One region of the Psychrobacillus sp. FSL H8-0484 genome, then DNA from elsewhere that is predicted to be linked to it. Evidence: riboswitches for the same ligand, from Rfam matches in the RefSeq annotation. Region 1 holds a riboswitch; each other region holds the start of a gene.
What was found. A riboswitch is a leader RNA that binds a small molecule or an ion and turns the genes downstream of it on or off. The one in region 1 is predicted to bind S-adenosylmethionine.
Positions count from the first base shown of each region.

Region 2: it holds a riboswitch for S-adenosylmethionine, as region 1 does, so the genes downstream of both, metK (methionine adenosyltransferase) here and MHH81_RS20140 (2,3-diketo-5-methylthiopentyl-1-phosphate enolase) in region 1, are expected to answer to the same signal.
Region 3: it holds a riboswitch for S-adenosylmethionine, as region 1 does, so the genes downstream of both, metA (homoserine O-acetyltransferase MetA) here and MHH81_RS20140 (2,3-diketo-5-methylthiopentyl-1-phosphate enolase) in region 1, are expected to answer to the same signal.

Region 1 covers NZ_JBBOSZ010000001.1:4,070,145-4,081,243, reverse strand. The annotation lists gene MHH81_RS20185 (TraB/GumN family protein) at 1-529, shown strand, start outside; gene MHH81_RS20180 (NADPH-dependent FMN reductase) at 1,088-1,642, opposite strand; gene tatA (twin-arginine translocase TatA/TatE family subunit) at 1,797-2,000, opposite strand; gene tatC (twin-arginine translocase subunit TatC) at 2,098-2,853, opposite strand; gene MHH81_RS20165 (hypothetical protein) at 3,084-3,260, shown strand; partial or broken gene MHH81_RS20160 (IS3 family transposase) at 3,547-4,903, opposite strand; gene MHH81_RS20155 (1,2-dihydroxy-3-keto-5-methylthiopentene dioxygenase) at 5,027-5,560, opposite strand; gene MHH81_RS20150 (methylthioribulose 1-phosphate dehydratase) at 5,576-6,193, opposite strand; gene MHH81_RS20145 (2-hydroxy-3-keto-5-methylthiopentenyl-1-phosphate phosphatase) at 6,190-6,855, opposite strand; gene MHH81_RS20140 (2,3-diketo-5-methylthiopentyl-1-phosphate enolase) at 6,861-8,075, opposite strand; SAM riboswitch class I at 8,227-8,332, opposite strand; SAM riboswitch class I at 8,506-8,661, shown strand; gene mtnK (S-methyl-5-thioribose kinase) at 8,736-9,926, shown strand; gene mtnA (S-methyl-5-thioribose-1-phosphate isomerase) at 9,923-10,978, shown strand; gene MHH81_RS20125 (sugar ABC transporter substrate-binding protein) at 10,975-11,099, shown strand, end outside.
Region 2 covers NZ_JBBOSZ010000001.1:3,001,163-3,012,261, forward strand. The annotation lists gene MHH81_RS14540 (TIGR01212 family radical SAM protein) at 1-753, shown strand, start outside; gene MHH81_RS14545 (class I SAM-dependent methyltransferase) at 750-1,319, shown strand; gene MHH81_RS14550 (type III polyketide synthase) at 1,389-2,471, shown strand; gene MHH81_RS14555 (isoprenylcysteine carboxyl methyltransferase family protein) at 2,473-3,015, shown strand; gene MHH81_RS14560 (NAD-dependent malic enzyme) at 4,257-5,579, opposite strand; gene MHH81_RS14565 (alpha/beta hydrolase) at 5,719-6,510, opposite strand; gene MHH81_RS14570 (gamma carbonic anhydrase) at 6,620-7,132, shown strand; partial or broken gene MHH81_RS21390 (RHS repeat-associated core domain-containing protein) at 7,429-7,539, opposite strand; gene metK (methionine adenosyltransferase) at 7,644-8,840, opposite strand; SAM riboswitch class I at 9,041-9,158, opposite strand; gene pckA (phosphoenolpyruvate carboxykinase (ATP)) at 9,352-10,938, shown strand; gene MHH81_RS14590 (hypothetical protein) at 11,064-11,099, opposite strand, start outside.
Region 3 covers NZ_JBBOSZ010000001.1:1,762,552-1,773,650, forward strand. The annotation lists gene shc (squalene--hopene cyclase) at 1-1,259, shown strand, start outside; gene MHH81_RS08320 (VOC family protein) at 1,712-2,650, shown strand; SAM riboswitch class I at 2,844-2,954, shown strand; gene metA (homoserine O-acetyltransferase MetA) at 3,035-3,943, shown strand; gene MHH81_RS08330 (alpha/beta hydrolase) at 4,399-5,043, shown strand; gene MHH81_RS08335 (MBL fold metallo-hydrolase) at 5,231-6,040, shown strand; gene MHH81_RS08340 (S66 family peptidase) at 6,062-7,078, shown strand; gene MHH81_RS08345 (GrpB family protein) at 7,319-7,849, shown strand; gene MHH81_RS21315 (histidine phosphatase family protein) at 7,860-8,735, shown strand; gene MHH81_RS08355 (alpha/beta fold hydrolase) at 8,752-9,021, shown strand; gene MHH81_RS08360 (alpha/beta fold hydrolase) at 9,040-9,480, shown strand; gene fosM (FosM family fosfomycin resistance protein) at 9,482-9,904, shown strand; gene MHH81_RS08370 (GNAT family N-acetyltransferase) at 9,938-10,393, shown strand; gene MHH81_RS08375 (DUF2975 domain-containing protein) at 10,776-11,099, shown strand, end outside.

The sequences.
Region 1 (11,099 bases):
ATTAGGTGCAGCCCATGTTCCAGGCATTACAGTAGAAATTCATAAAGAGCAAGATTTAGAAAAACTTTCTGCTGTACCCCCAAAGTCGATTGTGCCGAAAATAATTGGCTGGTCTCTTCCTGTGTTAATTGTTGTATTAATGATATTTACATTTTCCGCTAATCCCTCTGCAGGATTGGACCAAGCAATTAGTTGGATTTTATGGACTGGTACGATGGCAGCGATTGGAGCAGCAGTTGCATTAGGTCATCCACTAGCTATCTTGTCAGCCTTCATCGCAGCACCAATTACGGCTTTACATCCTATTTTGGCGTCTGGTTGGGTATCAGGGCTAGTACAGGCCTTTATGAAACGACCAACGATAGCAGATTTTGAAACGTTGTCAGAAGACGTATTCACTATTAAAGGTTTTTGGAAAAACAAAGTGACTCGTGTATTACTAGTAGTAGTTTTAACCAACTTATTTGGATCCCTAGGTACTTTTATAGGTGGGGCAGATGTTATTCGAGTATTCTTAAAGAACTTTTAAATATGGTCCCCCCTTCCAATGGAAGGGGGGATTTTTTAGATAGAAGCAATTGAAATTTTAGAGATACAGTGGATCGGCGAAGTTAATTAATAAGGAGCAGCTAGTTTGTTATTATCAATCAATTATGCAAAATGGCTGCGGTTAGATATGCAGCTCCATTAAGAAAAAGGGTCTGTCCCTAAAGTCATATAGTGACTGAGAGATGGTCCCTTTTCCAATGTATTGATTACCGTTCCAGACGGACGCTTTCCGCGGGCATGGCTTCAGTCACCTCAGGCCAACACGATGTTGGTCACGAAGGCGTTGCCACATGAGGTGGCGTTCTTAGCCTTCGTTCCTTTGTTCGATCCTGCGGGGCCTTCAGCTCATGCACCTGCAGCTTCGCTTTCGGTGCAGAAAACATTTGCTATTCCCGCTGGAGTCGCCGTCCTCCACTACAATTAATTGCCTACAAAAAATAGTAGTTTAATGAACGGTATACAAAAAACAGGTGTAGAAAAAACTCGTTTTTCTACACCTGCTTCAATTTATGGGCTTATTGACAGCCCCTATACATAATTAGCGAATTGTTTTTAAAGCGCCGCTCCAAGCAATAACTTGATCAAGCATAGCATTAGCGTTACCTGCATGATAATCAGCTGGTTTAAATACGCTCATGTTTTCAAAATCAGACATTAGGGAGAATGTAACAGCAGTACGTACATCCGCAACTTGAAGTTCACCTAAGATTAGACGTAAGTTTTCGTGTGCACGAGTTCCACCTAAGCTACCGTATCCAACGAAGCCAGCAGCTTTGTTGTTCAATTCTGGGTTTAAGAAATCAAGTGCATTTTTAAGAGCACCACCAATTGCATGGTTGTATTCTGGAGTTACGAAAATAAAGCCATCAAAAGAAGCCATTTTATCTGACCAAGCTTTAATTGCAGCATTTGCAATTTCTTGTTCTGCTGAAGCAAGCTCTTCACCTAAGAATGGTAATTTAAATTCAGCAAGATCTACTACTTCATAATTAGCGTCATTACGTTTTGTAGCAAAGTCGTACATCCATTTTGCTACTGCATCTCCGTTACGACCTTGACGTACACTACCTTGAACTATAGCGATATTTAACATATTATTTTCCCCCTAAAATCTTATTTTCAAAATTACTTTTATGCAAAGAATCTTGAATTCAAAGTAAGTATAAAGCAATAAGTACTCTCTAGTCAACAAACATGTTTTAGAAACAAAAAAACCAGCTATTGTTTAAAATAGCTGGTTTAAGATATTATATTTTCTTTTTAGAATCCGCTTCTTTATCATCTAATTTAAATTCATCTGCTACTTCATCTACGATTTCTTTCGTAGAATTTCTGAATTCTTTTAGTGTTTGCCCAGCTGCTTTACCTAACTGTGGTAGTTTAGATGGTCCGAAAACGATTAAAGCAATGATTAAGATAATGATTAAACCTGGTACGCCGATGTTTGGCATAGGAAGTTCCTCCTCTAAGTTGTTTTCTATATAAGTCAAGTGGCGAAAGTTCATGAGTAGTTTACTATTTTATTATAACACGAATAAAAAGCAAAATTTATTCTTCTAAATTTTCTTGCTGAAGTGCTTGTTTTGCTTGCTGTTTTTTATAAGACCAGCTAGAAACGAGTATGCTTATTTCAAACAACAGTAGTAATGGTACTACGATGATAAAGTCTGAGATAAAGTCTGGAGGTGTAATAGAAACTCCAACAATTACTAGTATAAAGTAGGAAATCTTTCTCATCTTACGTAATCTATCCGGTGTGACAATTCCTAGTTTTGTTAAAAAAAGAATAATAACAGGTAATTCGAAAACGATACCTACAGGAATAATTAAATTAAACATAAACGTAAAGTATTGTTGCATACCGTAAGTTTCTAAAGCACCAATAGAATCATTAATGTTGGACATAAAGTTCAACATTAAAGGAAATAAGATAAAGTAGCTAAAACTGATACCAGCCAAAAATAGTAGAAAAGAAACAGGGATAAAATAAATCGTTCCTTTTGCTTCTTTATCCAATAAACCTGGTTTCACAAATAACCATAATTGGTACATTGCAATTGGTAAAGTAATTAATATAGCTAACACTAAAGCACATTTAACATAAATCATTAGTCCATCTGTGTAGCCAAAGACATTCCACTCGACATGGGCAGCTGTAGGTTGTTGTTTTAAGAAGGTTAATGTTTTTGGAGCCATCCAAAACCCTAAAGCAAGGGATAGGATAAAAGTTGTTGCTACAATAATGAGCCTTTTTCGAAGCTCGGTTAAATGTTCGACGAGCGTCAATTCCGGTTCTTGTGCCATTTTGTTTACCACCCCATCTAATCAAAAAAAGTGAAGCTTGTTTATTTTTATAAAGAAAATAAATATGTCTTTCTTGTATTGTTTTTGTAATCCCATACATCCTATCTTATGAGACATAGGATGTGAACAGAAATGTTGTATTGTATTACCTACACATTATACTCTTTCCAATGAATTTGTAAATAAAAGTAGTTTATATTTACTTATTTAAACTATAGTATATAATCAATTTGAATCTAATAAATGTATTTAAAATGTGGGAAGCTGAAAACGTTTTTGTTGTCGGTGCATCTGCATTTCCACATAATAGTTGCTACAATCCTACTGGTACACTCGGCGCGCTATCTTACCGTGCAGCAGAGGGTATTCAAGCTTATTTAAAACAAGGTGGATTACTTGTTAAATAATTTAATAAAAAGGGGCTGTCCCTAAATTCATATAAAGACTGAGAGATGGTCCCTTTTCCAATGTATTGATTTCCGTTCCAGACGGACGCTTTCCGCGGGCATGGCTTCAGTCTCCTCGTCGCTTTCGCTCCTGCGGGGCCTTCAGCTCATGCACCTGCCGCTTCGCTTTCGGTGCAGAAAACATTTGCTATTCCCGCTGGAGTCGCCGTCTTCCACTACAATCAATTGCCTACAAAAAACAGGTGTAGAAAAAGTGATCTGACCCAAAAAAGTTAGACATATATAGTTAAGCAACTTCTAAGACCTTAGTTCGGTACTCCACCGGGCTTAGGTCTTTTAATTTTTCCTTCATTCGTTTGTGATTGTAATAGTGAATATAGTCTTTGAGTTCCTGTTCAAAATGTGCCATGGATTCAAACTCTTGTAGATACAGGAGTTCAGATTTTAATAAGCCAAAGAAATTTTCAATGACTGCGTTGTCCAAACAATTGCCCTTACGGGACATACTCTGCATTATCCCATGTTGTTTTAATGTTTGTCGATACTTTTTCATTTGATAGTGCCAACCTTGATCCGAATGAAGAATGACTTGATCACTTGATTGAAGGCGCTCCAATGCTTGTTCTAGCATATCATGGACTAGTTTGTACACTGGACGACTCATTACTGTGTATGCAATGATTTCGCCATTGCATAAATCAAGGACGGGTGATAAATAGCGTTTCTCACCAAATAGATGGAACTCTGTCACGTCTGTTACCCATTTCTCGTTCATTTTTTTCGCTGTAAAATCGCGTTGTAATATGTTTGGGGCAATTTTTCCGACGTTTCCTTTATACGAACGGTATTTCTTCATGCGGACTTCACATTTTATGCCAATGGCATTCATCAAATAATTAATCGTTTTAGGATCATAATGAAAGCCGTATTTTTTCAGTTCTTTGGCAATCCTACGATAACCATAACGTCCCTTATGTTCAAGATAAATGGACTGAATTGCGACTTTCACTTCAGCGTATTTATCAGTACGATTCAAACGCTTTTCCCAGTAATAATACGTACTACGTGGAATATCAGCGACTTTGATTAATTCCACTACTTCATAGATTTCCTTTAGTTCATAAATTACTTGCGCTTTGATTTGATTGGTAATTTTTCTTGCATTTGAACTAAAGTATTCAACTTTTTTAAGTACGCATTCTCCATTTCTAATTGTTTAATACGTGCCTCTAATGCCTCAACAGATCCTTCAATTGGTGTTGGTTTCGTTGTTCTTTTTGTTTCTTTTTTCATGGATGGACGCCCCTTTTTCTTAGAAACAAGGGCATCATAACCACCAACCTCAAACTTCATTTTCCAATTCCGAATCATGCCAGGAGATGAAATATTAAATAATGCAGCTGTATTAATCGAAGATGTACCTGTCTCGTTCATATAATTAAGTACATTCATTTTATAGTCAGCTGAATATTTTGTATAGGACTTTAAGAAAGTCTCTACACCATTTTTTTGATAACGGCGAACCCATTCATTTACAACCCGGTCTGTCACTCCGATATCTTTTGCGATTTCAATCATAGATTCATTCCATTTAAGTATCGTTGAACTGCTTGAATACGTTGTTCAGCCCTTACTTTTGCCATAAAAAACCCCCGTAAAAGTTAGATTGGTGTCTAACTTTTACGGGGCAGTTCAAAGACTAGTTTTTCTACACCTGCTTCAATTTATGGGCTTATTGGACAGCCCCGTTTTTGTTTTTTATAGATTTAGCTTTGAGCAACTTCATCTTGATAAACTGGTACCCAACCTTCAGTAGTTACAAAGATTCGAACTGCAACAACTTTACGATCTTCCGCAAGCGTGAAGTAATGCGTAATGTTTTCTGGTACTGATATTAAGTCTCCTGGAGATAAATGCACTTCAAAGAAATTTTCGTCTTTTCCTTGGATAATAAAGACTCCATGGCCACTAACGATATATCGAACTTCATCATCTGTATGAAGATGTTTGCGCTCGAAGTTTTTCAATAATTCATCTAAGTTAGGGTTAGAATCAGATAAAGAAATTAAATCTGCTGCTTCATAGCCACGACGCTCTGAAATGTCATCAATTTCTGTTTTGAAAGCATTTAGAATTTCTTCTTTTTCTGCATCGCTAAGGTCGAATTTTTCGCGAAGATGTCCTGGTAATTTTTCGATATCCCAATGCTCATAAATAACTTCTTGTTTCTCTAAAAATGCTGCAACCTCGTTTTGTGCTTCAATTGTTTCGTTCGTTCCTTGAATTTTAATGATAGCCATTTAAATTTTCCTCTCTTATTTTGATTTTAGTTGATGTAATGCCAATTGATACTGAAATAAAAACTCACAAGCTTCTAGTAGCTTTTTGGCTTCGAATCCATCACTACCCCAAACAGTAATACCGTGGTTACGAATTAATACGGCACCTTTCTCAGCGAGTATATGAGACTTAAATTCTTCGGCAAGACTAGGAATGTGCGCATGGTTTGGAATGATAGGAATGGAGAGTACATCATCTTCCTCCCACAGTCCAAAAGCTTTAATGAGTTCTTGACCTTGAAAGTCGATTTTCCCGTTATCACCGTATAATTCAGAGATGACGTTATTTGCAACTGTATGGACATGGAGGCTACATCTAGCGGATGTCTTAGAATAGATGGCACAGTGCAATAATGTTTCTGCTGATGGCTTTAAATCCGTTTTTTCAACGGGATTTCCACTTGCGTTTACGAGTAAAAAGTCTTCTGGCGTTCTCTTCTTCTTATCTTTACCGCTAGCTGTAACTAGAAATTCTATTGGATTATCGTGCACTTTTATAGCCAAATTTCCACTAGTCCCCATAAACCAGTCCCGATCAGCTATTTCATCTTTTATGTCTGCTAACTCTTCCCATTTACTTTGGAGTGCGGTCATATTTCTACACCTAACTTTGCGTCAATAATATTCATGACATCTCGGAAATTTTCGAAAGGTTCATAAGGGATGTTCAATTCCTCACACTTTGTAATGAGAAAATCTCTTGCTATAACGAGATCTGCCATTTTGGCAGCTTCTAAATCTGTTATCGAGTCTCCAATTACAACACTTAGCGCATTATTATCTTGGAGTTGGCGAATGATGGAGGGCTTACAGCACCCGCAGCCTTGGCTGGTACATTGTTCATCACATCCATGTGGGAACTCGATTTGTATTGTCTCTCCTGAAAAATTGGATGCATTACAATAAACATCCGAAAATGGACCGAACTCTTTAAGCATCGGTTCTACAAAGAAATCAATACCACCACTAACGATATAGAGTGGTAGGTTGTGTTTTCTCGTATATGAAACAAATTCAGCAAATCCTTCTCGAATTTGTGCTTGCTCTAACAAATAGGAAACGATTTGATCCTTTAAAGAAGCGGGTAACAGAGCAAACATTTCTGCTACACCTTCACGGATAGATTGCTTTTGTCCTAAAATATTCTCTTTGATCGGCAAGTATTCGGGAGGAGCGAATTTTTTCATGATAGAGATAATATTGTCTTGAATTGTAATAGTGCCATCAAAATCACAAAAGATGACTAGCTTGCTCATAATGCTTACCCCCACAGTTCAATTGCTTTTTTTAATTCACTATATTGTTTTGCAGCTTCTGAAAGAGGAATTCCGTCAAGTACAGCCGATACAGCTTGCCTAAAAGCGAGTCCTCCTCCAGTAGCACCTGCAGGATGACCATGGACGCCTCCACCAGCATTAATAATGCTATCGATTCCATAGTCCTCGATTAATAGCGGAACTAAGCCGGGGTGAATACCTGCAGAAGGTACTGGAAAGCTTCGTTTTACTGTACTTACTTTGGTCAATTCTTCACCAAGCGAGAGTGCAGCTGTTTTTTCTAGTGCAACGCTACCATAAGGTGAAGGGAATAATGAAAAATCTGCTCCTGCATAACGTGTTAATTTTCCAAGTAGTAGTGGAGTCGCAACCCCGTAAAATGGGGAAGATGTGAATGCACCGCTATAAGCGGGATGCGCCATAAACGGTAATTGGATATTCGGGTCTTCCACTAGTTCTTGAAGTACATCAAGGCCATATGCATGGACGTTAAATAAAAGAGCATCTGCTCCAAGTTCTTTTGCTTTTTGTGCTTTTGCTTTTAATCCGGATGTTCGTCCAGATAAGTTAACGGCATAGAGCGTTCGGTGTCCGGTTTCTTCATACACTTGATGCAATACTTCTTGAGCAGTTGTGACACGTTTCTCAAAAGGAGTAAGCGGATTGTCAAAAAGAATTTCATCATCTTTTACGAGATCAACTCCTCCGAGCGCTTGGTGTCGAAGTTGATCTGCTAAGTAATTAATATCTCGACCAATTACTCCCTTGAATATACTCATGATGAGGGGGCGGCCATACACCCCTAGTAGCTCACGGATACTATCAATACCGAATCTTGGTCCTGGAAAGTTAGTCAAAAGCTCTGGAGAAAATTCTAAATCTAAAAGCTTCACTTCACCATCGAGCGATAGTTTGCCAAAAACAGTTGTTAAAATGGCTGGTAAATCTGCCGAGAAATTAGCACTAGGATATTCTATTTTTATTTCCGCTTTGATTTGGTCTGGTTTGAGCGGATGGTGAATATGCTCAAATTCTGTAATCGAAACAACATTTCCTTTATGCTGTTTTAATTGTTCCTGTTCAAGTAATGGTAAGTCCGTCCAGGATCCAACTGTTAAACCAAGTGCGATACCCTCTGCTTTTTTTTCAAAAGATCCGGGCTTACCGTACACCTGATAAAGAGAGGTTACACTACTCATTATTCATCACAATCCTTTAAGATAAAATCAACTTCACTTTGGCTCAAGGGCTTCTGCAAAGCTCGTCGCAGTTGCGGGCTAAGCCGGAGCCTTTCGCTTTTCTAGAAATAAAAAACCTCTTCAAATAAGAAGAGGTTAAAGGTTTAACGACTTCTTATTTCCCAGTCAATGGACTGCAAGAATTAGCACCGTGTCTAGTAACTAGACCGGTTGCCGGGTATCATAGGGCTTGTCCCTCCACCTGCTCTAAATAAGAAAAATTTATTCAATTGAGATTAGTTTTGTCAAATTAATTATGATTATTTCATGCAACAGAAACATTGTCAATAGAATTTTTAGAATGTTTTTTTTATTGAATTAAATTATTGACAACTCTTTTTCTAATATGCTAGGATTCATTTCAAATAGCATAAATTTGTAAGTAATAGCACTCTTATCAAGAGCAGGCAGAGGGTAATGGCCCGATGAAGCCCAGCAACCGACCATAATACCGTTGTGAAACGGGGCGCTTTTCGCGCTGAGATGAATATTCTCGTAAGGCACGGTGCTAATTCCATCAGAAAGGTAACTTTCTGAAAGATAAGAGGCGAGAAGTCTCTTATTCTACGCCTCTTTCTTTTGAAAGAGGCTTTTTATTTTGTAAATGAAAGGTAGAGAAGAATGATGATAACTACAAAAAATCAATATGAATCATTAACAGAAGATCGTGCAATTTTATATGCGAAAGAACTGAATTTCTTTCCAAAGGACTCGGAGTTAGATTGTCGCGAAATTGGGGATGGTAACCTAAATTATGTGTTTCACATAAAGGAATGTAATGGAGAGAAAAGTCTCATTATCAAACAGGCATTGCCATATGCAAAAGTGATTGGAGAAAGCTGGCCACTAACGTTAAAACGTGCCGTAATTGAAGCAAATGCATTAAAAAAACACGGTGAATTTGCGACTGGATTGGTTCCGACTGTATACGCGAGCGACGAGGAACTTGCAATTACGGTTATGGAGGATTTATCCCATTTAAAAATTGCACGGGAAGGATTAATTCATTATGAATCTTATCCGAAGCTATCAAAGGATATTGGGGAGTATCTTGCTCAAACGCTTTTCCATACATCTGATTTTGCATTACACCCGTTTGAAAAAAAACGACTAGTGTCCGAGTTTTCAAATCCAGAGCTATGTAAAATTACAGAAGATCTTATTTTCACGGATCCATTTTTTGATCACGATACAAATGACTATGAACCTTCGTTGAGAGAAGAAGTGGAAGCTATTTGGAATAATGGGCCCTTAAAATTGGAAGTCGCGAAATTGAAGAAAAGTTTCTTGACGGAAGCGGAAGCATTACTTCATGGAGATTTACATACAGGAAGTATTTTTGCTAGCGAAACTGAAACGAAGGTGATAGACCCAGAGTTTGCTTTTTATGGACCTATGGGATTCGATGTTGGGTTATTTTTAGCAAATATTATGGTGCAATCCATTACAAGAGAAGCGGAAGAGCGAATTGTGATTCTCGATCATATCGAACAAACGTGGAAAGTGTTTTCATCCAACTTTTCTACACTATGGAAATCAAAAGGTATTGAATCCTATAAAGATACTGAGGGATTTGAAGAGTACGTAGTGGATAAAATTTTCACCGATACACTAGGCTTTGCTGGTTGTGAATTAATTCGACGTACAATCGGGTTAGCACATGTGAAGGATTTAGATGGGATTGCAGATGACGAAAAACGAATCCTTTTCAAAAAACAGGCTTTACAAATAGGGGAAGCACTCATATTAAAACGCAATGAAATTAAATCTATTCATGCAGTAATTGCATTACTTGAGGAGTTACACAAATGAGTATTCCGTTATCGATAGAGTGGACCAATAAGAAACTTAGAATTATAAATCAGCAGAAATTACCTCTTGAAGTTGACTATTTAACACTAGAAACAATAGAAGATGTGTACGATGCAATTGTTACTTTAAAAGTACGAGGGGCTCCTGCTATTGGTATTACAGCTGCATATGGCTTAGCTAGAGCTGCTCAGCATTACGAAACAAATACATTGGAAGAGTTCTATCAGCATTTGGAAAAGGATGCCTTGTATTTAGGGGAATCAAGACCAACAGCCGTCAATTTAGTTTGGGCGTTAGATCGTTTGCAAAGAGTAGCTAAAGATGCAGCAACTATACAAGAAGCGAAGGAACTGTTGTTAGAGGAAGCTATCGTCATTCATAAGGAAGACGAAGCATCATGCCGAAATATTGGTGAATTTGCCCTCTCCTTACTTGAAAATCAGACGAAAGTTTTGACTATATGCAATGCAGGATCTATTGCAACAGCAAAATATGGAACTGCGTTAGCCCCTTTCCATCTTGGAAGCGAACGAGGAAAACGGTTTGAAGTATTTGCTTGTGAAACTAGGCCAGTATTTCAAGGTTCACGACTGACTGTTTGGGAACTTCAGCAATCAGGTGTTGACGTTACGCTGATAACAGACAGTATGGCCGCACATACAATCGGTGCAAAAGGAATTGAAGCAATTATAGTTGGAGCAGACCGAATAGTTGCAAACGGTGATACTGCTAATAAAATTGGAACACTTAACTTGGCTTTATTAGCGGCTGCATATCAAATTCCGTTTTATGTGGCTGCACCGTCTTCCACTTTTGATTTAACTATTGAAAATGGAAAAGAAATACCGATTGAAGAACGTCCATCAGATGAAATAACACATGTTGCAGGAAAGCAAGTAGCCCCATTAAATACAAAAGTATTTAATCCTGCATTTGATGTCACACCTGGCAAATACATTACAGCAATAATTACAGAAAAAGGAATTATCTATCCGGAATACACTAAAAATATTCCCGCTTTATTGGGAACAGAAAAAGGAGAAAGATCATGAAAACAAAAATACATTGGATCTTATCAGTACTATTAATAATTGGTGTCTTTTTAACAGGATGTCAACCAAAAGGAGAAACAAAGGAAGAAGCACCCGCTTCCATTAAATCGGCGGTTTCCGA
Region 2 (11,099 bases), 1.1 Mb from region 1:
GATCCGATTCCAGTACAATTTGGAAAAATTAAAGTAAAGATGCATGAAAAGTGGAAAACAGGAAAATATATCGCATTCTTTCAAGCATACACAAATACGCATGCTCCCCTTCCAGTACTCAAAGAAAAATTTGAAGCAGCTCTTGCTTTGGAAGGGGTTGTGGGGATTTCGATTGCTACACGACCCGATTGTTTACCAGATGACGTAGTGGAATATTTAGCCGAGTTAAATAAGCGTACTTATTTATGGGTAGAGCTTGGTCTTCAAACGGTGCATGAAAGAACAGCAAAGCTTGTTAATCGTGCACATGACTATGCTACTTATGTGGAAGGGGTAAACAAATTAAGAAAGCATAATATCCGAATATGCACGCATATTATCAATGGCTTACCTTTAGAAGACCGCGACATGATGATGGAAACAGCTAGAGAAGTAGCCAAACTTGATGTGCAAGGTATTAAAATTCATTTACTTCATTTGCTTAAAGGAACTCCAATGGTCAAGCAATATGAAAAAGGAATGTTGGATTTTATGGAACGAGATCCCTATATTCAGCTCGTTGCAGACCAATTAGAAATCTTGCCACCAGAGATGATTATACATCGCATTACAGGGGACGGACCTATTGATCTAATGATTGGACCTATGTGGAGTGTCAACAAATGGGATGTGCTAAATGGAATTGATGCAGAGTTAGCAACTCGTGATAGCTATCAAGGGAAATTTTTTGAAAAGGCTGGTGCCTTAAAATGAAATTAAAACGAATACTGCCATATGCGAAAGAATTATTAACTAGTGTTATTGAAGCAGGTGATTCCGTAGTGGATGCAACTGCAGGCAATGGACATGATACATTATTTTTAGCTGAGTTAGTAGGTGAAAATGGACATGTATATGCATTTGATGTACAAGAAGAAGCCATTCAAGCTACTGCAGAAAAATTGGAACAAGCGAATTTGAAGACACGCACGATACTTATTCAAGATGGCCATGAAAATGTTTCGAATTATGTACATTCCGAAGTGTCTGCAGCCATTTTTAATTTAGGATATTTGCCCGGCAGCAGTCAAGACGTCGTGACAAGAGGAGCATCTACTATTCAGGCAATTGAATCACTTCTAGATCTATTAAAGATTGGGGGATTAATTGTTTTGGTAGTTTATCATGGGCATGAGGGTGGTAAACAGGAAAAAGACGAAATAATATCTTTCGTACAGCAGTTACCTCAATCTTTTGCACATGTGCTATCTTATCAATTTTTAAATCAACATAACCACCCACCTTTTATTATTGTAATTGAAAAAATGAAAGCTAATTAAATCTAAATATACATCTTTGTATATATAGAGAGAATATGGAGAAACTAACACTAAAAAAGGAGAATTGCCTTGCCCAAAATTACTTCTGTTAGTACATATAATCCTCCGTATGCATTAGAACAATCAAATATTGAACAACTTACAAAAGAGCTTTTTCAAGATAAAATTGCACAGCTTGAACGCTTATTAAAAGTATTTGAAAATGGGGATATTAAAACTCGTAATTTTTGCGTTCCATTAGAATGGCATCAGACAGAGCATTCTTTTGAAGAACGCAATAATATATATATAGACTTGGCTACCAAATATAGCGTAGAAGTAATTCGAGCATGCCTTCAAAACAATTCTTTCTTAGAAAATGCCATTTCTCCCGAAGAAATTGACACAATTATCTTTGTAAGTAGTACCGGAATATCTACTCCGAGCATTGATGCACGTGTGATGAACCATCTTCCCTTTTCAGACAGGATGAAACGGATCCCAATTTGGGGGTTAGGTTGTGCTGGCGGTGCTGCTGGGATTAGCAGAGCATTTGACTATTGTAAAGCCAATCCCACTGCAAAAGTACTTGTTGTATGTGTGGAACTTTGTAGTCTTACCTTCCAACCGAATGACTTTTCTAAAAGCAATCTAATCGGTGCATCTCTTTTTGCAGACGGAGCAGCTTGTGCTTTAGTTTGTGGAGATGAAGTAAAACTTACAACAAAAAAAACCGTCCCTTATATTGTAAATACAGCCTCTAAGTGGATGCCTGATTCCGAAGATGTCATGGGTTGGGATATAAAAAACAATGGATTACATGTAGTTTTCTCGAAAAGTATTCCTTCTATTATTTCCAGTTGGCTTGGACCATTCATAGATGAATTCTTAAACGAACAGGAAATAAGAAAAGATCAGCTCGTAAATTTTGTTGCTCATCCTGGAGGAAAAAAAGTACTGGAAGCGTACGAAGATACCCTTCAATTAGCAGAAAATCAAACCTCTATTTCTCGAGAAGTGTTAAAAAATCACGGCAATATGTCCTCTCCAACCGTTCTCTACGTATTAGAACAATTTATGATGCAGGATAATAATCCAGATGACTACGGTTTATTAGTGGCATTAGGTCCTGGATTTTGCGGAGAAGCACTTTTACTAAAGTGGAGGGATTAAATTGTTATTTTTCATTATCATTTCTCTAGTCATCACGCAAAGATTAATTGAGGTTTTTGTCGCCAAACGAAATGAAAAGAGAATGCTTACTCAAGGGGCTTATGAGGTGGGTGCTTCGCATTATCCATATATGATTGCTCTTCATGTTAGCTTTTTTGTTTGCCTGATTGCTGAAGTGTTAATCTTTAACCGAGGCATATCTCCTTTATTTCCGCTGTTTTTTCTAATCTTTCTATTTGTGCAAGCCCTGCGGATTTGGTGTTTAACTTCTTTAGGTCAATTTTGGAACACTAAAATCATTATTTTACCTGGTGCCAATGTGGTAACAAAAGGACCATATCTTTTTATACGACATCCAAATTACGTAGTCGTTTGTATTGAAATCGCTCTATTGCCACTCATGTTTCAAGCATACTTAACTGCTATCTCTTTTACTTTATTAAACCTTGCTATGCTTTCTGTTCGAATTCCACTTGAAGAAAAAGCTTTAATGGAAGCTACTAATTATACGAAAGAATTTAAAAAGAAGATTTCGGCTTCATAACCTAAATCTTCTTTTTATTGTATTATTTCAATTGCTCCTGCGCAAAGCTCGCCGCAAATATATAGTTATACTTGCAACGACACGTGTTGATTAACCAAGAGTACCCAGTAAATTGCTTATTAAAATGGTGATAACACACTAAGCACTCTATATTAGGTGCTTTTGGAGTGTTTGGAACGGAACGAGTTCTACACCATTACCTGGATTTCTTGATGGGGCTGTCCCTAAAGTCATACATTGACTGAGAGATGGTCCCTTTTCCAATGTATTGATTTCCGTTCCAGACGGACGCTTTCCGCGGGCATGGCTTCAGTCTCCTCAGGCCAACACGATGTTGGTCACAAAGGCGTTGCCACACGAGGTGGCGTTCTTAGCCTTTGTTCCTTTGTTCGCTCCTGCGGGGCCTTCAGCTCATGCACCTGCCGCTTCGCTTTCGGTGCAGAAAACATTTGCTATTCCCGCTGGAGTCGCCGTCTTTCACTACAATTAATTACCTACAAAAAATAGTAGTTTTAATAAAAATTATACAAAAAAACAGGTGTAGAAAAAGCCTCGTTTTTCTACACCTGCTTCAATTTATGGGCTTATTGGACAGCCCCATTTTTTCGATAATCGTGTGGTAGCCGTTCGTCCGTCACTCTCCACAGCTACTTGTAATAGAAGTACCAAAGCTTTTGGAAATGAAAGAATAGCCACTTTCCTATTTATACAGTAAGCAGCCAAAGATGCAATTTTGGCTGCTCAGTCTTTCTCTATCGTATTTCCGCCTTTTCGATTGGAAGGAAGTGTCCCTTTTCTATATAGCATCAGCCTATTGCTGTCATTAACTTTGCCAAAATAAGCAAGGAACGCATGATAGAAATCGATAGAGTGCCCGAAATTGCATCTTCGGACACTTCCACTATGAATAGAAAGGTAGCTATTCTTTCTTTTTCCAAATCCATTTCGGTTTTCTTTTGAGCGTTGTAGGTACGTAACGGAGGCCTGCACGATGCAGGTCACACAGTCGTTGCGACACGATGTCGCGTACTTAGACTGTGCTCCTTTAAATATCCACAACAGGATGATCGAAAATAGTGTAACAGGAACTGACGGAGTCACTTCCTGCTACACTTAGCCCTCGGTTATGATGTAGTGATCATTTCGTCCAAAGCGAACCGAAAACGTACAAGTGCAAATTGGATAATCAACAGCCGTGACTTGCAACAAAACTTCCTCTGATAATCTGTAAATTTACTACCTTAATTATTGATTTGGTTATTGGATGCTTCTTCAACCGCTCTGGCTACTAGATGATGTACTGTTGGATCTAGTGGATTAGGTATTAATTCGCCAGGTTTTGTATGTGCTACTATTGCTTGTGCTGCTGCAATTAACATGGAATATGTAATTTCCTTTGCACCTGCATTTAATGCTCCTTTAAATATACCAGGGAAGCCGATCACATTATTTACAGAACGACCATCGGCTGCAAACGCTGCTCCGGCTGCAATTGCGGCAGATGGAAGAATCTCTGGGTTCGGATTTGAAAGTGCTAAAATAATTTGACCTTGGCGAACCATCTCTGGCTTAATAAGACCAGGAACCCCAGTTGTAGCGATAATTATATCGCATGTTTGCATCATTTCTTCTAGTGATGGAATTGTTTGTCCACCATATCCAATTAAGCGATTTTGAGCTTCTTCCTGACGATCAAGACCATAAACCTCTTCTACACCATATGCCATTAACATACGACAAATCGCAAGTCCAGCTGCTCCAAGACCAATTTGACCTATTTTGGCTTTTTTCACGTCTACATTCGTCGCCTTACAAGCTGATAAAATTGCTGCCAAAGCAACTACAGCTGTACCATGCTGATCATCATGCATAACCGGTATAGGAAGTTCTGCTTTCAATCTTTCTTCAATTTCAAAACAATGTGGAGATCCGATATCCTCTAGTAAAATAGCTCCGAACCCTTGATGAATACGTTTAACTGTCTCCACTACTTCATCCGGATCACTAGTGTTTAATAAAATCGGTATACCGCTTAGTCCAACAAATTGGTCTAATAATACCGCTTTTCCTTCCATAACAGGCATTCCAGCAACTGGACCGATATTACCTAATCCTAAAATAGCTGTTCCATCCGTTACAATTGCAACTGAACTCCCAATTGACGTAAAGTAGTTTGCTTTTTCAGGATTGTCTACAATATCCAAACAAACACTTGCAACACCAGGTGTGTAAATTCGTTGTAAATCTCCTAGTGAGCGAACATCTAATCTACTCTTCATAGCTATTTTACCACCTTCATGTGCTTTCAACACATCATCAGTGACCGCATGAATCTTTACTCCATTTTCAATAGCTTGAATATTAGTAATAACTTCATCCAATTGATTTTTAGATTTACATGTGATTGTAATATCTCGAATAGTTGTTAATGCTCCACTTTTTAAAGTAGTAATGTCCCCAATATCTCCTTCAGCCATCCCAATTGCAGTAGCAACTTTAGCAAAGTTACCAGGCTTAGAAGGTGTTTCTACTATTATATTACGAATGATATGTTGGTTTTCCATGTCAAATCTCCTTAATTTTTCTCTATTTACATCATTGAATTATAACATAAAAGAATCTTCATTCGAAAAGAATGAAGATTCTTTTATGTTTTGAAAATAGTAATTTCTCTCTCCTTCATTTTACACTTAAAATGAGTTATTAAACAATATATCCAATAGATCTTAGGACATTATTGATAAACGAATGTGAGTAAGCAAAAATTTCTTCTCTTTCAGGTTCTTGATATAAATCATGGAAACAATTTTTCCACTCTTTAAATTGATATTCTGAAAGCTCTTGCTGTTTCAACCAACTTGCTGAAGCTTTTGTGTCCGTAACTTTGTCTCTTTCGCCAGTCATTAATAATAAAGGAACATTGGGTATGGAATTCGTAGATTGAACTACCGTTTTCATAAGATGTTGGAGTTCTTTATACCAATCATTTGTTATAAGTGTACGATAAGAATAATCATCTACAAATTGTTGATACACTTCATAGTTTCTTGTTAAATCATTTAACTGTATATCATGCTTAATTTTTTGCTGAACCGATAATTTTGCTAAAGTATTTGTCCATTTAGACGGCATTTTTTGCAATTGCAACCATGGCGAAGTCAGAATAACTCCTGCGTACTCTATTTCTAATTTGCGCAAAACTTTTACTAACAATGTGGCACCGAGGCCATGTCCTAGTAGGAATATTGGAAGATCATAAGCTACCGCAACTTGAAGAGCTTGTTTTATGTACTCTTTATACTGTTCAAAGGTTTCATCATGAAGGACTTTAGCTTTGTTAAGCTCACCGTGACCAGGTAAATCACCCATGACAATGTGGTAATTGGAACTTCTTAGTTTTTCAATGAGCCAAGCATATCTTCTATGATGCTCATATGCACTATGAACAATGACTATGACGGCTTTTGGTTTTTCTTCTGTTTCCCATTTCCACATGCACATCACACCTCTTTTCTATCACTCTATACTCTGTATAATTTGTTTCTTTCCAACTGTTTGTTTGATACCATTAATTATATTCTATTTTATAAGGAGCGTGTATATCTTGATTTATCCATATAAAGACAAAAAACCAACAATTGATGAATCAGTGTTTATAGCTGATTATGTCACAATAACAGGTGATGTGACAATCGGACCAGAGTCTACAATTTGGTTTAATACGGTAATTAGAGGTGACGTTGCTCCTACTATTATTGGACGAAAAGTGAGCATACAAGATTTAAGTTGCCTTCATCAAAGTCCAAATAAATCACTTATTATAGAAGATGAAGTGACCATTGGACATCAAGTTACTTTACATAGTTGTATTGTTCGAAAGGGTGCCTTAGTCGGGATGGGTTCGATCATATTAGACGGCGCAGAAATAGGAGAAGGAGCATTCATCGGAGCAGGGAGTCTTGTACCTCCTGGAAAGAAAATTCCACCTAATTCCCTTGCTATGGGGAGCCCAGCGAAAGTTGTACGAGAATTAACGGATGCTGATAAAGAAGATGTACAACGTATTATTCGTGAGTATGTAGAAAAAGGGCAGTATTATAAATCGTTACAGGGATAAAAAAAGAGCAAGCGCCCTTTAAGAACAAAACCTATTTTCTTTCATTTCCGGAGGGCTTTGAACAGACTTGTTGCCATATTATTACCGTTTGATTTTTGTGAGAGGCTGTTCGTGACTGACGTCACGAACAGCCTCTTTTTTCTTCTCGGTAATCTTATGGCATTTGTCCGTCTGTCGCACTCCTACAACTTTCGAAAATAGGTTAATGCCTTTTTGGATAAAAAGAAGAGACTCTTTCCTATTCCTATTGCAAGCTCCCGAAGATGCAATTTCCGCTTCATCTACTTTTAATACATTCCCCATGCATCGTATTCATAAGTCGCTATCTTCTCACCGTTTTGATCGGTTAAAGCAATGACACTTCCGTGCGCGTTGTAATGGTAGAAGAAGGTTTGAGCGTCTTTTTTTTATAAGAGTAACTGCCATTTACCGAAAGTTATATTCCATGAGAAAACTATACCAAAAAAGCGATACTTCCCTATATTTCTCAAGGAAAGTATCGCTTTTTTAATTATAGACCAGCTTTTTCTTTTAAAGCTTCTGCTCTATCTGTTTTTTCCCATGGTGCGTCGATGTCTGTACGACCGAAGTGACCATAAGCTGCAGTTTGTTTGTAAATTGGGCGACGTAAGTCTAGCATTTTAATAATTCCTGCTGGACGAAGGTCAAATAGTTCACGAATATGCGCTACTAATTGTGCCTCTTCTACTTTCCCAGTTCCAAATGTATCTACAGCAATAGATACAGGTTGTGCTACACCAATTGCATATGCTAATTGTACTTCGCAACGATCTGCAATTCCAGCCGCCACAATATTTTTGGCAACATAGCGAGCAGCATATGCAGCAGAACGGTCCACTTTCGTTGGATCTTTACCTGAGAATGCACCACCGCCGTGACGAGCGTATCCACCATAAGTATCTACGATGATTTTACGACCTGTTAAACCAGCATCTCCTTGAGGTCCACCAATTACAAATCGGCCAGTTGGATTGATAAAGTATTTTGTATTTTCATCGATTAAATGAGCAGGAACAATAGGTTTGATTACTACTTCTTTTAAATCTTTTTGAATTTGCTCTAGCGTTATTTCTGGATGATGTTGTGTAGAAATAACAATCGTATCAATACGAACTGGATTATTATTCTCATCATATTCCACTGTTACTTGCGTTTTACCATCTGGGCGTAAATAATCTAATGTTTCATCTTTACGCACTTCTGCTAAACGACGTGCCAGTTTATGCGCTAAGCTAATTGGAAGCGGCATAAGTTCTGGTGTTTCATTACAAGCATAACCAAACATTAGACCTTGGTCACCTGCACCGATTGCTTCAATGTCTGAATCCGTCATAGATCCTTCACGAGCTTCTAAAGCTTGGTCAACACCCATTGCAATGTCAGCAGACTGCTCATCAATTGAAGTTAAAACTGCTGAAGTTTCAGAGTCAAAACCATATTTTGCACGAGTATATCCAATTTCTTTAATAGTAGAACGAACCACTTTAGGGATGTCTACATAAGTAGAAGTTGTGATTTCTCCTGCAACTAATACAAGACCAGTAGTAACGCTTGTTTCACAAGCAACACGTGCATTTGGATCTTCCGTTAAAATTGCATCTAAAATAGCATCAGAAATTTGATCACAGATTTTATCTGGATGCCCTTCTGTTACTGATTCCGATGTAAATAATCGACGTTGTGTCATAGATTGTTCCTCCTATATCCTGCGAGATTTCTCTCAAGAATTGATACGGTACTCATTCCCATGTCAAGCCATTTCAATTAGATTAAACTTGAAGCCGTTTCGGACTTGGCACACAAGGATAAAGGGCGATGTTAAATAAAAAAACCTCCCGCTCACGCAAAAATACATGAGGAAAGGATTAATATCATAAGCACCTTTCACTCTTATCAATCAAGGGATTTCACCTTGTCTCAGGTTGGGCACCTTTGTAATGAAATTGCTAATTACAGGTTGCCGGGTTTCATAGGGCCTGACCCCTCCACCAGCTCGGGATAAGAGTATCCGTTCAATTTACCATCATACGTACTTAGTAAGTAGAAGTCAAGCGTTATTTTGAAAAGTTTTCACATATGCAAAAAATATTCAATTCATTAGTGTAGACTAATTAGTTAAATGTGTTATACTATTTCACATATCAATGAAAAATCCTCTAAACAAGAGGCAATAATTAAAAAAAGGATGGTAAGACAACATGAATTCAATCGATACTGTGAGTGAACTGAACGAATTGTTAGCTGGTAACAACATTAGCGTTCAATTATCAGTACCACAACTTGTAGAAAAGGCAACATCTAGAGGAGAAGCAGTTTTAACTTCTACTGGAGCGGTAAAAGCAGAGACAGGTAAATACACAGGTCGTTCTCCACAAGATAAATATATTGTTGAAGAAGCTATCTCCAAAGATAAAATCGATTGGGGTTCAGTAAACCAACCTATCTCCTCTGAAATTTTCGAAGCATTATATATTAAAGTGACAGAGTATTTAAAGGAACAAGATGAATTATTTGTATTTAAAGGATTTGCTGGTGCAGACAAAGCATCCCGTCTAAGCATTCAAGTAATCAATGAATATGCATGGCACAATTTATTTGCACATCAATTATTCATCCGCCCTTCATCAGAGGAGCTTTCATCTCACGAAGCGGATTTTACAGTTATAAGTGCTCCTAACTTTAAAGCAGACCCTGCAGTTGATGGAACTAAATCAGAAACCTTCATCATCGTATCTATGGAAAAACGTGTTGTTCTAATTGGTGGTACAGAATATGCTGGAGAAATGAAAAAATCTATTTTCTCTATTATGAACTATTTATTACCAGAACAAAACATTTTACCAATGCACTGTTCAGCAAATGTTGGGGAAGAAGGCGATGTAGCTTTATTCTTCGGTCTGTCTGGAACAGGTAAAACAACACTTTCTGCTGATGCTGGACGACAATTAATCGGAGATGACGAGCATGGTTGGTCAGATAATGGTGTATTTAATATAGAAGGTGGATGCTATGCAAAATGTATCGACCTAACTCGTGAAAATGAGCCACAAATCTATGACGCGATTACATTCGGTACTGTTTTAGAGAACGTAGTAGTTGATGCAGAAACTCGCATTGCAATCTATGCGGATAACTCTTTAACTGAAAACACACGTGCAGCATACCCAATCCAAAATATCGAAAACATTGTAGATCCTTCTGTAGCAGGTCACCCTAACACAATTGTTTTCTTAACTGCTGATGCATTTGGCGTACTGCCTCCAATCAGTAAATTAACGAAAGAACAAGCGATGTACCACTTTTTAAGCGGATTTACATCTAAACTGGCAGGAACTGAACGCGGAATCACATCACCACAACCAGCATTCTCAACTTGCTTTGGTTCTCCTTTCTTACCATTACACGCAACTGTGTATGCAGAAATGCTTGGGAAGAAAATCGATGAGCATGGTGCACAAGTATTCCTAGTAAATACTGGTTGGACTGGTGGCGAATATGGAGTAGGTAGCCGAATGAAACTGGCTTATACTCGTACAATGGTTCGCGCTGCAATTGACGGAAAACTAACTAATGTAGAAACAGCTAAAGATGAAATATTCGGTCTTGAAATCCCTACACATATTGAGGGCGTACCATCTGAAGTATTAATTCCACGTAATGCATGGGCAGATAAAGAAGCTTACGACACAAAAGCTGCGGACCTTGCACAAGCTTTCCGTGAAAACTTTAACAAATTCGGTACAGTATCAGAAGACATTTCGCTTAAGGGCGGTCCAATAGCATAATCATCCTCAAGCTAGCACAGTTATTGTGCTCCGTTGGGTGCAAGTTGTTATCACCTTAAGTAAGTGCAAATAATACAAAAAGGGATGCCCTAAAGCCGTTTTTAAACGGCATTTAAGGCATCCCTTTATTCTTCATAATCATCATGGAAATTTGAGATAGA
Region 3 (11,099 bases), 2.3 Mb from region 1:
CCATTCAAAAAAGAATTGAAGATCTAATTGGTTTGCCAAAACAAATTCAGAAACTTGCGGAAGATAAGACAAAACAGTATATGCTAGAACGAATTGAACCAGATGGCACCTTATACAGTTACTTTAGCTCGACATTTCTGCTAATTTTCGCATTGCTTTCCCTTGGATATAAGAAAGATCATCCCACAATCGTTCAGGCGTTAAACGGATTAAAGTCTATGAAATGCCAAATTGACGGGAAGACTCATATGCAATTTACCACAGCAACGGTATGGAATACAGCTTTAATTAGTCATGCCTTGCAAGAAGCAGGCGTTTCCGAATTAGATCCCGTTATAAAAAAAGCAAACCAATTTTTATTAACACGTCAGCATGATAAATATGGGGACTGGGTCATACACAGTCCTTCTAGTCTTCCAGGGGGATGGGGTTTCTCAGATGTAAATACAATGAACCCTGATATTGATGATACTACTGCAGCCTTAAGGTCAATCTGCAAAACCGTTTATAAAAATCCAAAGTTCCATACATCTTGGGACAGAGGAATCGACTGGGTATTTTCAATGCAAAATGATGATGGAGGGTGGCCATCATTCGAAAAAGGCGTGAATAATAGCATTTTGTCTATTATTCCAATTGAAGATGCTGAATATTTACTCGCAGATCCAACAAGTGCAGATTTAACGGGAAGAACATTGGAATTTTTCGGGGAATTCACTAACTTAAAGAAGAGTCACGACTCTATAAAGTTAGGTGTAAATTGGTTATTAGATCATCAAGAACCGAATGGATCGTGGTATGGCCGATGGGGCATATGCTATATTTATGGTGCTTGGGCTGCTATAACCGGGCTTGTTGCAGCAGGAATATCATCGGACCATCCTTCAATTCTAAAATCAGTCAAATGGCTTCGTGATATTCAAAATTCGGATGGGGGATGGGGAGAGTCTTGTAAAAGTGATCAAATGAAAACGTACATTCCATTGGGAGCCAGTACGTTAACTCACACAGCCTGGGCATTGGATGCGCTGATTGCTGCTGAAGACAAACTTACACCGGAAATAACATCCGGCATCAAATATATTTTAGAAAATAATGATAAAGTTGACTGGACAACATCTTATCCAAAAGGACAGGGAATGGCTGGCAGTTTCTATATTCATTATCACAGTTATCGATATATTTTCCCTCTTATTGTCCTTTCGCATTATCAAAAAAAATTTCCGAATGACAGCCTCTTAACTCTCAAGAACGAATAGGTATGAAAGGTGACAAACCATACTACGGTGTAAACGGAATAGTTAATTATATAAATCAGTTTTTTTTAATGAAGATGAATCTTGGGTTAATATAATGCTCATGTATTAAACGCTTCTAAATGTGATAGTAAGTATCTTTATTATCATTTGGTGCATTTAACGGGTACTTTAGTTAAAGAACATGGGTTGCTTAGGCAGCTCTTTTTTTATTGAACTAACGCAGCAGGTTAGTTGAACAAGCGGTATGAAAATTCCATTCTTTTTAAGTCGAATTTGACACATAAAGCGACGTTATAGTCATAAAAAAAGACCTTTTTCAAGCTCTAATAAAGCTATCGGAAACGAGTTTTAATTATTGAAGTTTTTTCCAACCACTCTCCAAATATAGAGATGGAGGATTTCATATGATAGTAATGCATTCATCACTTAATAAGTGGAACGAGGGGGATAATATGTCAGAAGTATTTTCTGCTACTAAAAAAGGTGCGTTTGTCATTCATCAAGATACACATGTAGGTCATGTCGTTTTAAAAGTAAAGGATTTAGAAAGACAAATAGCTTTCTATGAAGATGTAGTTGGCTTACAAGTAATTCAACGAGACGAAATAAATGCATCCTTAGCCGGAAAAGGTGGAACAAGAGCAATCTTAAAATTAGAAAAAACGGCAAATGAATTACAAGGAGCTAGAAGTACTGGTGTTTTTCATACAGCTTTTTTACTTCCAACTAGGGAAGCTTTTGCTACGAAATTATTTCATATATTAAGAAGTAAAAAGACGGTGGATAGTCCATTGGAGCAAGAACCACGCTTTACGCATTTTGAACGGTTTATTCCTATCGCTCGTTTAGACAGTGCAAGCGATCATGGATATAGCGAAGCATTTTATTTGTATGATATTGAAGGCAATGGAATTGAAATTTATGCGGACCGTCCTAGAGAAGATTGGACGAAATATCCAGGTGGTAGTAATCCCTTAAATTTCAAAGAGCTAGCAGAATTAGCGGACTTCGATACAGATGGAAGCATTCCAGCTACTACAACGATTGGACATGTGCATTTAAGAGTAGCGAATGTTCTAGCATCTACAAAATTTTATGTAGATGTCATTGGATTTGAAGAGCAAATTGTATTAGATTCTGCATTTTTTATTTCGGTAGGGGGATATCACCACCATATTGCAGGAAATGTTTGGGCAGGAGAAAATAATCCACATCCACCAGCAAATGCTACTGGATTAAAAGAATATACACTCGTACTTCCGACTAGTGAAGCTTTAGAAGAAGTTAAAAATCAACTTCTTCAAAATAATGTGGAAATGAATGAACAGGAACAGTCATTTTCTACAATAGATCCAAGTGGAAATGGTATTGTTTTTGAAGTCCTTTCATAAGAATAAGAGCGAGCTTTCACTTAAAACAATGGAAATCAACACATGAAAATAATAGGTTTTAAAGAAAGAACTTTCTAGAAGAATAGCTGTTAGGAGAAGTCTATTTCTCCATTTTGATTATTTTTAATTGTTGTAATATTATATTTATTGTGCTAATATTTACTAGATTAATAAACCAGTATATAAACGAATACTCTTATCAAGAGAAGCAGAGGGATATGGCCCTGTGAAGCTTCAGCAACCTCTGATGTTAATCAGAAAGGTGCTACCTCCTACAAGATTGAAAAGTCTTGAAAGATAAGAACTGAGTGCGATTCACTTACCCTCTTTTCTTATCCTTGAGAAAAGAGGGTTTTTATTATTTAAAAAAAAGGAGAGAATGTTATGCCAATTAATATTCCAAAACAATTACCAGCTGCTGAATTACTGAAAGAGGAAAAAATATTTATCATGGATGAGGACCGTGCTTTTGCGCAGGACATTCGTCCGCTTAATATTATCATTTTGAACTTAATGCCCGAAAAAGAAAAAACAGAATTACAACTTTTAAGGTTACTAGGTAATACACCATTACAAGTGAATGTAACATTCATGAAAACTGCCACTCATGAATCGAAAAACGTGAGTAAAACACATTTAGATACATTTTATACAACCTTCGAACAAATAAAGCATCGAAAGTATGACGGATTGATCATTACAGGAGCCCCAATAGAGCATTTAGAATTTGAGCGGGTAAATTATTGGAATGAAATAACAGAAATAATGGATTGGTCGAAAACCAATGTCACTTCTGTATTACATATTTGTTGGGGAGCACAAGCTGCTTTATATCATCATTATGGTATTGATAAATTTGAATTACCAAAGAAATGTTCTGGTGTGTTTAGTCACCGTTTGTCTGATCCAACCGTCCAATTAGTTCGTGGTTTTAATGACCAATTCTATGTGCCACACTCTCGATATACATCCGTTTCTTTTGAGGAAATTAAAGCTGATCCTCGTCTTAAACTCCTTTCGATTTCTGACGACGCCGGAGTTTTCCTCATTATTTCAAACGATGAGAAGCATATTATGATTACCGGTCACTTAGAATATGACGCCACAACACTGGCAGAAGAATATGTACGTGATGTGAATAAAGGAATAGAAATAGATTTACCGGTGAACTATTTCCCACAAAATGATCCAACACAACAACCATCGAATTCATGGCGCTCGCACACACACTTATTATTCTCGAATTGGTTGAACTATTATGTATACCAAGCAACACCATATGAGTGGGAATAATGGTTAATGGGGCTATCCGATGAAGGGTAGCTCTTTTTCATTTGTTTGAATTCTGAAAATGGTCTCGTTTTTATTAGAATTGGTTGCGGGTTTATGGTATTTAGTCTCGATTACGGGAGAATTGGTCTCATTAAGCCATTTAATGTAAGAAGTTCGACTGTTTTATAGTGTAATAGGTTTATTGCTGGAAGAATAATCCTAAATGAGACAAATGATGCACTGAACGAGACAAACTTAAGCATGAACGCGACAAAACAAGAGCCTAAGAAGACAAAGCCCAACGCGAAGACGACAAAAGAGGTTGCCAGTTGGTCAACAGCATGACCTCGTGACAACCTTTAGACCATTATTGAAAAATGTGATCGATTTCTTTTATTTCTTGTAGACAAATGATTAGTTAGGTAAAGGAAAAAAATGCTATGATTAGTTAAATTAAAAAGGAAGGGAAGATATACATGAACACAACATTTACTTATATTCATAGTGCACCACAAACGACCGATGAAAATAAAAAATATCCTGCACTATTTTTAATCCATGGCATGGGTAGCAATGAAAATGATTTAGTAGGACTTGTATCGAGTTTAAAAGAGAAATGTCATATTTTTAGTATTCGTGGGCCAATTAGCCAGCCACCTGGATATGCATTTTTTACAATTGAAGGGCTTGGTAAGCCACATCGTACGGTTTTTGATCAAGTTATCAAAGATCTTCAATCATTTATCCAAGAGGCAATGGAAGAATATTCAGTAGATAGGGAGCAAGTGTATCTACTTGGTTTTAGCCAAGGAGCAATATTATCTCAAACTTTAGCCCTTGTAATGGGTAAACAAATAAAAGGAATAGTTGCACTAAGTGGATATATTCCAGCCTTTGCGAAGGGAGAGTATGCAACACAACCCGTTGATCAATTGAATGTATTTATTTCACATGGTGAATTAGATAATATGCTCCCATTTGAATGGGGAGTTGCAAGTAAAGACTATTTCACCGAACAGGGAGCGAATGTTACATTTAAAAGCTATCCAATAGCACATGGTGTAGCAGCAGAAAATCACAGAGACTTATTAGCATTTTTAAACGAGAACATAGGTGAATAAAAGGATATCTCATCCGTCATGACGAATAGTATTCATCATGAGGGGTGTTTTTTTTATGTGTCTTGAAATAGCTATATTAAACCTCACTGGCATAATTTCTTCTATAAACAACCTATAAAATCGTTATCGACAAATCTCCTTTTACAAACGTCGATTTACTCGCTATTAAAGAATCGGGGGGAAAAACATGATTCAATATGATAAAGAGAATATGAGAGTTTTTCAAAGCTCTCTCTATAAAACTACATCAGCTGTAATAGAGCTGGATGAGGCAATTGTGATGACCGATCCGAATTGGCTGCCACATGAAGTAGATGAAATTAAGGCTTATGTAAATCAAATTAGAAAAGATAGAGCTCTATATATCATCTACACACATAGTGATTTCGACCATATTATTGGTTCGGGGGCATTTCCTGACGCAAAAGTGATTGCTTCTCAAGCATTTAACGAAAATAAACAGAAAGATGAAGCAATAAATAAAGTGCATTCATTTGATCAGCGCTACTATTTACAAAGAAATTATAAGCCGGAGTATCCTCTGGTGGATTATGTTGTAAGTAAAGATGGACAAAAATTGATCTTAGGAAAGAGCACCTTAACGTTTTATTTAGCACCAGGGCACACAAATGATGGCTTGTTTACTATCATTGAGCCTGCTGGGATATTCCTTTCAGGTGACTATTTATCAGATGTGGAATTTCCGTTTATATTTGATAGTTATCTGGAATATCTTAAAACGATGAATAAAGCTAAAGACATTTTTTCTCTGCATTCTATTTCCGTTCATGTACCTGGTCATGGTCATACAACGGAAGATAAAACAGAAATGGAAGACCGATTAAAATTTGCACAAGCATATCTGGATCAATTAATAGACATGAAAGAAAATATGGAAGAAATATTGAAGGGGAGATACATATTCTTTGACGGGATGAAAGATATTCATGTAGAAAACCAAAAGTTGGCTTTCAATGAAATAAAACAAATCCATTAGCATAGTAAGGAGACTCTATATATGATTAATTATCCTCATTTTGAAAAAGGAGCAACAATAGGAGTAACAGCAATATCATCTGGTGTACATGCGGAACTGCATGATATGTTCAAATTGGCATGCGAACGTATGAAAGCAAGAGGGTTTACAGTCATATGTGGTGATACTGTTTGGACCCAGGATAAAGCAAAATCAGCACCTGCTAAATTGCGTGCAGCAGAATGGAATAAAATGATGGTTGACGACAAAATTGATATAATTCTTCCTCCTTGGGGTGGAGAATTACTTATTGAGTCACTGGAATATATTGATTTCGAAAATATAAAGAATAAATGGGTATTAGGCTATTCAGATGTAAGTATACTACTGCTAGCCATTACATTGAAGACCGGTATAGCAACAGCACACGGCACCAATTTAGTGGATTTAAGAGGGGAAATTTGGGATGAAACAACTGCAATGTGGCGGGCTGTTTTATCTACAAAGTCTAGTGAATCTGTCGTTCAACACTCTTCACCCAAATATCAAAAGAAATGGGATCATGCGAATCCTTCTGCCTGTCTATTTCATTTAACCGAACAAACAGAATGGAAAACTCTATCAATGAGCAATGTGAAGATGCAAGGACGTCTACTTGGTGGATGTATAGACGTCATTAGACATTTAGTCGGCACTCCGTTCGGGGATGTAGAAAATTTTAGGGAAAAATACATCAAGGACGAGCCAATCATATGGTATTTGGAAAATTGTGAGTTAAACACAACAGACTTACGACGTTCTTTAGTACAAATGAAATTAGCGGGTTGGTTTGATCAATGCTCTGGTTTGATGTTTGGTCGAAGTAGTGCGGAGACAGCGGTTGATAATTATTCGGTAGAAGATGTTTATAAAGACATGTCAGACGAGCTAAATATTCCTATTATATATGATATCGACTGTGGCCATGTTCCACCTCAAATGACGTTCATCAATGGTGCTTATGCGGAAGTAGAGCTGGAAGAAGGTAAAGGAACTATTTTGCAAACCTTTAAACCGTAATGATTTACTTCATGTGTTAAGTAGAGGGGGCTATAAAGTGGATAGATTTTAACTAAGCTCTCAAAACAATCGTGAGAAAATGTGGTTTCTCATAGTTGGTATGTCATTAATTCTATCTTTAGTTTTAATCTTGCTTTTACCTCCAGAATTTCACTACATACCAAATTTACTTTTCATATTATCTGTGGTTGTTTATTTTGGATGGTTGTGGCGTGATCGAAAGAAAGAGGGGAAACGATGATGAAGTTAGGTTTAAAGAGAGATGAAGTCAAGTTAGTTCCTTATACAAGTGAATGGAACCGTGAGTTCTTAACGGTTAAACAGGAAGTAATAAAAACCGCTCATATTGAAGGAAATCGGATAGAACATATTGGCAGTACTGCAATTATGGATATGGATGCAAAGCCGATTATCGATCTATTAATTGGTGTAGATGATATAGCGAGTGTGGATGCTTCCATCATAAAAGGACTCCAAACAGTTGGATTCTTAAGACTTCGAGTGGAAAGACCAGGTGAAATCGTATTTGCCAAATTTGTAGATGAGACATACGAAGTAAAGACGCATTATATACACTTAGTTGATTATGACAAAGAACTGTGGAGTAATTTAATTTTCTTCAGAGATTATTTAATTGCAAATGAAAGTGCGAGAGAAGAATACAAAAAGTTGAAAATAGCTTATGCAGAGCGTGAAAATATGAAAATAACGGAGTATACCGATTTAAAAGAGCCGTTTGTGAAGAGTATTTACGAAAAACGAAAAAGCTAGGAGCTGAATGATGTTGATTACAAATTTGTATTTCGTTAGACATGCACATTCTACTTATTCACCAGACGAACTGGGAAGACCTTTGTCAGAACGTGGAATGGAAGACTCAAAGTTAGTTACGGAACTATTGCAATTAGAGAGAATAGATCATGTAATTTCTAGTCCCTATCAAAGAGCGATTCAAACAGTGGAGGGAATTGCTAATTACATAGGTCAAGACATGGAACTTGTCGATGATTTAAAAGAACGGACTTTATCGGAACATCCTGTAGCCGATTTTAACGAAGCTATTTCTAAAGTATGGTCTGATTTCGATTCTTCTTTAGATGGTGGAGAATCAAATAACGTAGCACAAGTAAGAGGCGTTGCAGCAACCGTTGAGTTGCTTGATAAATACAAAGGCAAAAACATCGTTATTGGTACACATGGTAACATCATGGTGTTAATCATGAATTATTTTGATCCAAAATATGACGTTCATTTCTGGGAGCAGCTTGCCATGCCCGACATTTATAAACTGACTTTCTTCGATAAGCATTTAATTGAAGTAAAAAGAATAGATGAAAATGAAAAGAACCCAAGTAACAGTGGCTATACAATTTATAAATCTATTGGAATTAAAATAAATTATCCTTCTGTAGATCTTGATAAGGAAACTGTCACTGGGGAAGTATCATTCGAAAATAAGGTATACATGACGGTTACAGTGGATTTGCAATCTGATAGGGTACAAGTGGAAGGATCTGTCATGGATCTTGTCCATTTAATTCCTAACGAACATATGGAAAATGAATATATAGATATGATAAAAAGTATGGCCAAATTTTTTATAGAAAATAAAATAAGTAATCCTAAAGAATACTATGAAAACCTAGCGACTAAATAGAAAGTGAGGTCTTCTATTGATGTTTATCCATAAATATGCAAATTCTGATGGCATTAAGGTGCATTACATGGATAATGCCTTTGAGGACAGCTTTCCAACTCCACTCGTTTATGTGCCAGGTGCTTTGAATTTTGCAGAACAAACCATTGACTTGTTAAGTACATTTAATCCAAGAAGAATAGTCACCATGAGTTTACGGGGACGAGGGAAAAGTGATGCACCCCAAACAGGGTACGCCTTAGAAAATCATGTCCAGGATATAGCTGCTGTCATAGAGGAAAGTTAAGTACAGAACTATTGCCTAATGGCTTATTCAATGGGCGTTCCATATGCAATCAAGTATGCTGCTAAAGAAGAGAATATCAAAGGGTTAATTTTATGTGATTATCCAGCTACATACCCAGCTATACCTGAAACCTGGTCCGACAGAAATCTTACTCGGGGATTTATACCGGAAGGCAGGAAGCATGTAGTGACGGGTATGCAAAGAGATTCCAAGCAATCTGAATTATCTCTAGAATTATCCCTCCTAGATATACCTGTTTTAATAATAAAGGGTGGAGAAGAAGGTTCATTATTAAAAGAGAAAGAAGTAGATAAATATAAACGCTTCTTAAAAGATGTAACGATTTGTGAAATTGTAGAGTCTGGACATGAACTGTGGGATCCTGATAAACAAAAATTTATAGATATTATCACTATTTTTTTAAGAAAGATGGATAATTCTGCTGAAAGGGAGGGTTAAATTGACTATAAAAGGTTTAAATCATTTGTTATTTTCCGTTTCTCACTTAGAAAATTCTATTACGTTTTATCAAGATGTATTGGATGCAAAGCTTTTAGTGAAAGGAAGAAGCACTGCTTATTTCGATTTACATGGGATGTGGCTTGCTTTGAATGAAGAAAAAGATATTCCTCGTAATGAAATCAGAGAGTCGTATACACATATAGCCTTTTCTATAGAAGAAACTGATTTTGATCTTACATTTGAGAAACTAAATAACTTGCATGTAAACATACTTTCAGGTCGAGAAAGAGATGATAGAGACAAAAGATCTATATACTTTACGGACCCAGATGGACATAAATTCGAATTTCATACGGGTACGCTGAAAAACAGAATGGACTACTACAAACAGGCAAAAGAGCATATGGAGTTTTTCGATTAGCTAGGATTTTAACATCTTAGGGGAGGAATAAAAATGTATCAATATTTCAATGGATTAGTTATAAGAGAAGGTACAGAGAATGTTCCAGCAGAAAGCGTAGAACACCTGTTTAAAGATGCAGGTTGGGTAAGAAATACTCCAGAATGGCAGAAAGAAAAGTTCTCTTTAATCTTCCAAAACTCTACATGGGCATTTACTGTTTGGGATAATAATCAAATGATCGGTATGATCAGGGTGCTTTCTGACAAAATAATGGCAGCCAACATTATGGACCTGGTAGTCTTATCTGAATATCGCGGGAAAGGAATTGGTAAAAAACTAGTAGCTCTTTGTTTGCAAAAACTTCCTCACGGAGATTGGTTTGCTCATACTTCTTCCAACAATTTTACCTTTTACGAAAAATGTGGATTTGAGGTTAAAGATTTATCTGAAAACGGGACATGTTCTTACTATGGCTATATACAAGCAAGAAAAGATGGACATAGGTAAGGGATGCTGTTGAACTAGAAAATTGCTTAAAGAATCCAATGAACTTACCTTCTTCAACTAACGAGCGCTTATAATTAAGATCTAACTGCCATCGATGCAGCTTTTTTTATTGTGCTAACGAAGCAGGTTAGTTGCACAGGTTATAAATTGAATAGAAAAAGTTATAGAGCATTTCCCTATAATGAGGAATGCTTTTTATCTTGTTTAAAATTATAAGGATAATTATATAACAATAATAATGTGATTAAAATCAATATTTATTTATTGTAAAACGATAAAATGCATGTTAAAGTAAAATTGACAATAAATAAGTGAGGTACTTTTTATGAAACGTAAACAATGTTCAACAATTTTCTTAAAGGTAGTTATTTTTCTTATTTGAATTACGGCACTTGCTTTGTGTATATTTTGGTTGCCTTGGATAGCCAGTAGAGATGCAGAAACGAATCCAGAGACTGCTTACTTGCAATATCCCATTTTAGTATGTGTGTATGTATTGGCTACTCCATTTTTTGTTGCGTTGTATCAAGCATTTAAACTTTTAACCTATATTGATAAGAACATGGTTTTCTCGGAATTATCTGTTAGAGCATTGAGGTATATAAAAAGAAAGTTATTCGGCGGTGAACCTATGTACAAAACCTTAAATCTATTTAGCTACTATACTAAGCAGGACTTACATATATTCAGAAAAAACCTTTGGAGG